2 regions of the Chromobacterium sp. CCUG 76385 genome follow, and region 2 is predicted to be linked to the other one. Evidence: riboswitches for the same ligand, from Rfam matches in the RefSeq annotation. Region 2 holds a riboswitch; the other holds the start of a gene.
What was found. Region 2 has a riboswitch for glycine ahead of gcvT (glycine cleavage system aminomethyltransferase GcvT). Riboswitches for the same ligand answer to the same signal wherever they lie in the genome.

Region 1: another riboswitch for glycine. It lies ahead of QUG01_RS00835 (trimeric intracellular cation channel family protein); the one in region 2 lies ahead of gcvT (glycine cleavage system aminomethyltransferase GcvT).

What each region holds. Positions count from the first base shown of each region.
Region 1 is NZ_JAUCGU010000001.1:180,532-183,935, forward strand. Features, by position in the region: gene modA (molybdate ABC transporter substrate-binding protein) at 1-592, shown strand, start outside; gene QUG01_RS00835 (trimeric intracellular cation channel family protein) at 695-1,309, opposite strand; glycine riboswitch at 1,446-1,543, opposite strand; glycine riboswitch at 1,548-1,634, opposite strand; gene QUG01_RS00840 (DUF3141 domain-containing protein) at 1,833-3,404, opposite strand, start outside.
Region 2 is NZ_JAUCGU010000002.1:22,571-25,974, forward strand. Features, by position in the region: gene QUG01_RS01935 (amino acid permease) at 1-1,180, shown strand, start outside; glycine riboswitch at 1,356-1,448, shown strand; glycine riboswitch at 1,463-1,561, shown strand; gene gcvT (glycine cleavage system aminomethyltransferase GcvT) at 1,603-2,691, shown strand; gene gcvH (glycine cleavage system protein GcvH) at 2,757-3,143, shown strand; gene gcvP (aminomethyl-transferring glycine dehydrogenase) at 3,326-3,404, shown strand, end outside.

The DNA.
Region 1 (3,404 bases), on a different contig from region 2:
GGCTTATGGTCCCGCGGTGGCGCTGGCCTCGCAGATTGCCAATGGCGCCGCGTACGAAATCTACATCTCGTCCAGCGAAGAATACACCCATAAGCTGCAGGCGCAGGGGCGCTGTCTGGAAGAGCCGCGCATCTTTGGTTTGGGTTCCCTGGTGCTATGGTCGCTGGCGGCGGATTTTCATGAGAGCGGCTGGCTGGAGTGGCTGCGCCAAGGCAGAGGCAAGATCGCGCTGCCGGATCCCGAGTCCAGCATTTATGGCCAGATGGTTTTATACAGCTTGAATCATTACCAACTAGCGGAACGCCTGCGCCCGCGTTTTGTCAGGGCGCCGGATGTGGCCCATGCCGCCGAAATGGTGGCGTCCGGCAGGGTGGCGGGCGGTTTCGTTTCCAAGTCTCAGGTGCTGGAGCGCTCACGTTTGGGCAAGGGGCATTGGGTAGAGATTCCGCCGGATAGTTACCCGACTATCCGGCAGACGGTGGCGCTGCTGACGCCGGCGGCAGGCCATCCGCAAGCCCGGCAATTGTTCGATTACCTTTTCAGTCCCGAATCGCAGAAAATCTGGCGCGCGTATGGCTATGCCAAACCTTGAGACGCGAATCATGCGCCATGGGGCGGCGCGCATCGATGTCCGCGTCACGCCATGGCTTGCTATGCGTGACGCAAACCACCCCGCCTAAGCGGGGTGGGGGTGTCAGTGATGATCGTGGCGGTAGGCGAAAACCGGCAGCTGCCACTCGCGCCACAGCGCGGTCATGCGCAGCGCCAGGCCGAAGGCGAAGCTGGCGGCGATGTTCCAGTCGTGCGGAACCTCCAGCGCGTTCAATCCCAGGTAGAGGATGGCCACCAAGAGCGACACGCTGGCGTACAGCTCGCGGCGGAACACGATGGGCACGCGATTGCACAGGACATCGCGCAGAATGCCGCCGGCGATGCCGGTGATCATGCCTGCCATGACCACGATGACCGGGTGATAGCGCATGCCTAACGCGACATCGCAGCCGATGATGGTGAACGCCACCAGGCCCAGCGCGTCCAGCACCAGGAATAGCCGGTTCAGATGGCGCATGAAGCGCGCGGCCAGCACGGCCGCGATGCCGCCGGCCACCACCAGCAATACGTACTCCGGGTGTTGCGTCCAGCCTATCGGGTAGCGGCCGAGCACGATGTCGCGCACGGTGCCGCCGCCCAGCGCGGTGAGGAAGGCGATGACGGTGACGCCGAAGATGTCCATGTGGCGGCGGCCCGCAGCCAGCGCGCCGGTCATCGCTTCCGCGGTGATGGCGATCAGATAGATCAGGCTCAGCATGGCAAGCTCCCGCGCGCGACGGCGGCGGATGGGCATGAAAAAGGGAAAAGAATGTCTACTGGCGCGGGCAAAAGCGCGCGGCCGATGGCAGGTGCGGACAAGGCAGTCTCCTGGGTGGATTCCGGGTTGCGGAACAGCCTCTCCCCTTGTCCTTTTACCTGAGAGTTGCATGGCCGGCGGCCACTTGCCCCTTCGGTGGACCGCTCGCGGCGGCCTCTCTCCAATCGGCTTGAATCAATGGTGCACTGCGGTACTGCTTGCCTGAGCGATTATGGGAGTTTGCGTCTTCGGCGGGGGCGGCGCCCCTCTCTCCCGCAGCGCGTCAAATATTAGCTATTGCTGTTTGAATAGTCAATATTCAGAACCTATTGATGATCATTTTTCTGCATGGAGCAATTGCGGCGGAGGGATGGCGGGGAGGGGATGGGAAATCAGTACGAAGCGACGCTAACCAAGCCGCGAAAGGGTTTGAGGTGTGTTGGCGATAAAACCGGAGCGCCTGTCGGCGCTCCGGCGTGGCGCGTCAGGAGTCCTTCTGCTGCTTGGCGGCGGCAGCCGGCTTGACGGTTTTGGCTGCGGCAGGCGCTTGGCCGTTGGCCTTGACTGCGGGCTTGCGGGCTGGCGCAGGCTTGGTCGCCGGTTTGCGCGTGGCGGCGGTCTTGGCCGGCGCCGGCTGGATTTCAGCCTTGGCCGCCGGGACGATGGGTTGGGCCGGAGCCGGCTTGACTGCAACCGTTTCCGTCGCGCGAGGGGCGGCCGACTGAATCACGGCCTTGTCCAGAATGGCCTTGCGGTCTTGTTCGGACAGCCCAAGCACATTGGCCGCCTGCTCCAGCCGTTGTTGTTGCTCCGGCGGAATGTCATGGCGATTCACCAGCAGCAGGTCGCGCACCAGCATCCAGGCCTGGTGGCGGATGTGCTGGTCGGGCAGCAGCGTGCTCAGGCCGTTCAGCGCGCGCTGGTGATCGGCGCGCACCAGGGCGACCTGTTTGCGTACGGTATCCTTCAGCTGCATCAGCGTCAGCGGATATTCGCGCTGCACGCCGCGCATGGTGCGGCGGATGGCGTTGAATGGCCGTTCATCGATGACGCCCATGCCGATGCCGACATAGACCAGCAGCCGGATGAAGCCATCAGCCAGCGTGCCTTGCTCGAAGCTCGGGTCCAGCGCCTCGCGCTTCAGGCGCGCCAGCTCGCGGCTTTCCCAGGTGAGCGCCTGCTTGCGCTCCTCGCCGGCGGGCTGCACGCCGACCAGCGTGGCCAGTTGCGGCGATTCGTAAATCCCGCGGAATAGTTGTTCCTGGGCGGCGTCGCGCAGGTCGCGGTAATGATCCAGCGACTGGACGATGAAGTCAGACATCCGTTCCTGCCACTGCCACAGCGGATTGTCCGTGGAAACCGGGCGCCGTTGTTCGCGCACCTTGGCGGCGAGTCCGGGCAGCCACCACAGCCAGGGGTTCTTCGGCGAGATCAGCGTGCGCTCGAAGCGGGCGGGATGCAGCTCGCGCAGCAGGCGGGCGCTGGCCTCGTTGCTGAAGGCGCGCACCACGGGGGACAGATAGCGGTCGTACACGCCCTGGTTGATTTCGGAGACGCGTTTCACTACTTCGAAAGCCTGTTCGTCTTCGCGGCCGTCATCCAGCGCCAGGATGTCGGATACATCGCGGGCTTCGAAGCGGATGATGTAGCGGCCTTCGATGTATTCCTGGCCCGGAGAGTCCGGCGCGATGTCTTCGATGACGGCCTCGTACAATCCCGGCACCAACACGTCTATCAGGTCCAGCGCGCTGGCGAACTCGCTGTGCTCCTTGTTGGCCACGCCGGATGACACAAAGATGCCCAGGTGGCCCACTTTGTTGTGCAGGCAGTAGACGATGGTCTGCTCGTTGTTGCGGATGTCCTCGACGCTGTCGTACAGGTCGGCGATCCAGTTCAGCGCCTGCTGCGGCGGGGTGATGTTATCGCCCCAGGAGGCGAACACCATGATGGGCGAGCGGATGTTGCGCATGTCCACGCGCATCGTGCCGTCATGGCTGGTGATCTTGCCGTGGACCAAATCGTTGCCGACGAACAGCTTCTGGGTGATCCACTCCAT
Region 2 (3,404 bases):
CACGGCTGGCGGCGCCATCTGCCTGGCGCTGGTGTTCGCCCGCCTGTCGGCCATCCTGCCGCGCGAAGGCGGGCCATATGCTTATATTCATGCCGGCTTTGGCGATTTTGCCGGGTTCTGGATTGCCTGGGGATACTGGATCGCCTTATGGGCAGGCAATGCCGCGCTGGCGGTGGCGGCCACCAGTTATATGCAGGTGTTCTTTCCGGTTCTCGGCCATAGCGAACTGCTGGCTGGCGTTTTCGCCATCAGTCTGATCTGGATCGTTACCTGGATTAACAGTCGCGGCGCGCACAGTTCGGGCGTGGTGGCGGTGGTGACGACCCTGCTCAAGCTGCTGCCGCTGGCGGCGGTGACCTTCGTCGGTTTTTTCCATCTGAATACCGACAATCTGGCGTTCAATCCTCACCATAAGCCCTTGTTGTCTTCGCTGTCCGCGACCATGGCGCTGACGCTTTGGGCCTTCCTCGGCCTGGAGTCGGCCTCGGTGCCGGCTGGCGATGTCGATCAGCCAGAGAAGACCATTCCGCGGGCCACCGTCATCGGCACCTTGCTGGCTACTGTGCTGTACATTCTGTCGACGATATCGCTGATGGGCTTGATGCCTTCCGATGTGCTGGCGGCGTCTCAGGTGCCGTTTGCCGATGCGGCCCGGTTGATGTGGGGGGATTGGGGTTACTGGCTGGTCGGTTTCGGCGCCGTGGTGTCCTGCTTCGGCGCCCTCAACGGCTGGAGCCTGATGCAGGCGCACGTGCCGGCTGCTGCAGCCAAGGACAAGCTGTTTCCCAGCCGCTTCAATCAACGCAATGCGGCAGGCGTGCCGATCTTTGGCCTGGTGCTGTCCAGCGCCTTGGTCACCATCCTGATGGCGATGAAATACGCTGGCGGCGACAGCGGAGTGAAGATTTTCGAGTTCATCATCCTGCTGGCCACGGCCACCACCTTGTTGCCGTACGCGTTCTGCTCGATGGCGCTGATTGCCATCATGCTGATGCGCGGCAAGGCGTTTGCGCCGCGCGATTACGTGGCGCCGGGCTTCTTCGCCGGCATCGGTTTTGTGTATTCCTTGTGGGCGCTTTACGGCTCCGGCGCGGAGATCGTGATGTGGGGCATGCTGTTGCTGCTGCTCGGCCTGCCGATTTATGTCTGGCAGTTGAAAGAGCGCCACGCCGCCGATTGAGCGGCGGAGGCGGGGGCATGTCAAAGCGCAGCGCGAAAGCCTGCGCTTTTTTCGTTTCCGAATGGTTTTTATTGATAAATATGTGCGCTTATTTTCTTTGAGAAACATTTATTCAGACTGTTTGACATCGAAATAAACTCGGCTTGCCAAGGCGGGGAGATGCCCACCATAATCGGCGAGTCATACAGGAGAGAGCGGCACCCGCGGCCGCCGCCGAAGGCGCAAGCGCACCCGCTAATCGCTCAGGCAAAAGGACTGTATCATCGAGCCGGCGGCCGCCGGCTTGCGCAATCTGGAGAGCGGCGCCCGCGCGGCGTCCACCGAAGGGGCTAACGGCTTATCCGGCCGGAAAATCTCAGGTGCAGGGACAGAGGGGTGTGGTTGATAGAGGCTATCCACACTTTTCTCGAAGGAACCGCGCCATGACGGCCCCGAAACGTACCCCGCTGTTTGAAGCCCACATTGCCGCCGGCGCCAAGATGGTCGATTTCGCCGGTTGGGAAATGCCCATCCATTACGGTTCCCAGCTGAAAGAGCACGAAATCGTCCGCACCGATGCCGGCATGTTCGACGTTTCCCACATGACGGTGATCGACATCACCGGTTCCGACGCCAAGGCCTGGCTGCAAAAACTGATCGCCAACGACGTGGCCAAGCTCGGCTTCGAGGGCAAAGCCTTGTATTCCGGCATGCTGACGCCGCAGGGCACCGTCGTCGACGACCTGATCGTCTATCTCACTTCCTATGGCTACCGCATGGTGGTCAATGCCGGCACCACCGAAAAAGACCTGGCCTGGATGGAAAGCCAGAAGGCCGGTTTCGACGTGGCGCTGAAGGTGCGCCGCGACCTGGCGATGCTGGCGGTGCAAGGCCCCCAAGCCATTGAAAAAGTCTGCGCCATCAAGCCGGAGCTGGCCGAGGCCATCCGCGCGCTGAAAGTGTTCCAGGGCTTGCCGCAGGGCGAATGGTTCTACGCCCGCACCGGCTATACCGGCGAGGATGGCCTGGAAATCATGATTCCCGCCGCGGAAGCCGTTTCCTTCTTCGAACAATTGCTAGCCGTCGGCGTCGCGCCCATCGGCCTCGGTGCGCGCGACACGCTGCGTCTGGAAGCCGGCATGAATTTGTACGGCCACGACATGGACGAAACCGTGTCGCCGCTGGAGGCCGGCATGGGGTGGACCATTGCCTGGGAGCCGGCCGAGCGTAAATTCAATGGCCGCGAGGCGCTGGAAGCGCAAAAGGCCGCTGGCGTGAAAATGAAGCAGGTGGGCCTGGTGCTGGAAGGCCGCGGCGTGCTGCGCGAAGGCCAGAAGGTCCTGGTGGAAGGGGTGGGCGAAGGCGTGATCACCAGCGGCACTTTCTCGCCGACGCTGAAGCACTCCATCGCCATCGCCCGCGTGCCGGCCGCCACCGGTGCTGCCGCCCAAGTGGATCTGCGCGGCACGCTGACCGATGTGCGCGTGGTCAAGATGCCCTTCGTGCGCAATGGCAAGAAAGTATTCGAATAATCGGGCAGCGTCCTTGCGACGACTGCCGTCACCATTGATCCGATCTTAAGCTGGAGAACTTCAAGATGAGCAATATCCCCGCCGAACTCAAATACGTCGAGAGCCACGAATGGCTGCGCCTGGAGGCCGATGGCTCCGTGACCGTGGGCATCACCGCCCACGCGCAGGAACTGTTGGGCGACATCGTCTTCGTCGAGCTGCCCAAGATCGGCAGCGTACTGGCCAAGGAAGAGCAGGCTGGCGCGGTGGAATCGGTCAAGGCGGCTTCCGACGTCTACTGTCCGATCGCCGGCGAAGTGCTGGAAGTGAATGGCGAGCTGGAAGGCGCGCCGGATCTGGCTAATAACGATCCGTACGGCGACGGCTGGTTCTTCAAGATCAAGCCGGCCAATGCGTCCGACCTGGACGGCCTGATGGACGCCGCCGCCTACGCCAAGGAAATCGGCGCTTGATGTGATACGCCCCTGAGTCGCAAGACACAGGGGCGTTTGTTTTTTAGCCACGAAAACCACGAAAAGACACGAAAGATAACAGGAAGCCTATTTCGGCTTCTCTCAGAGTGAGCGGCTTTTCGGCTTCGCGTCATGCCGTTCGTGTCCTTTCGTGGTTTTCGTGGCAAAAGAAAGGTTTTGTTATGTCTCTTGCCGAACTCTTCAATCGTCACGAATTCCTCTCCCGCCATATCGGCCCCAATGACGCCGAGCGCGCCGAGA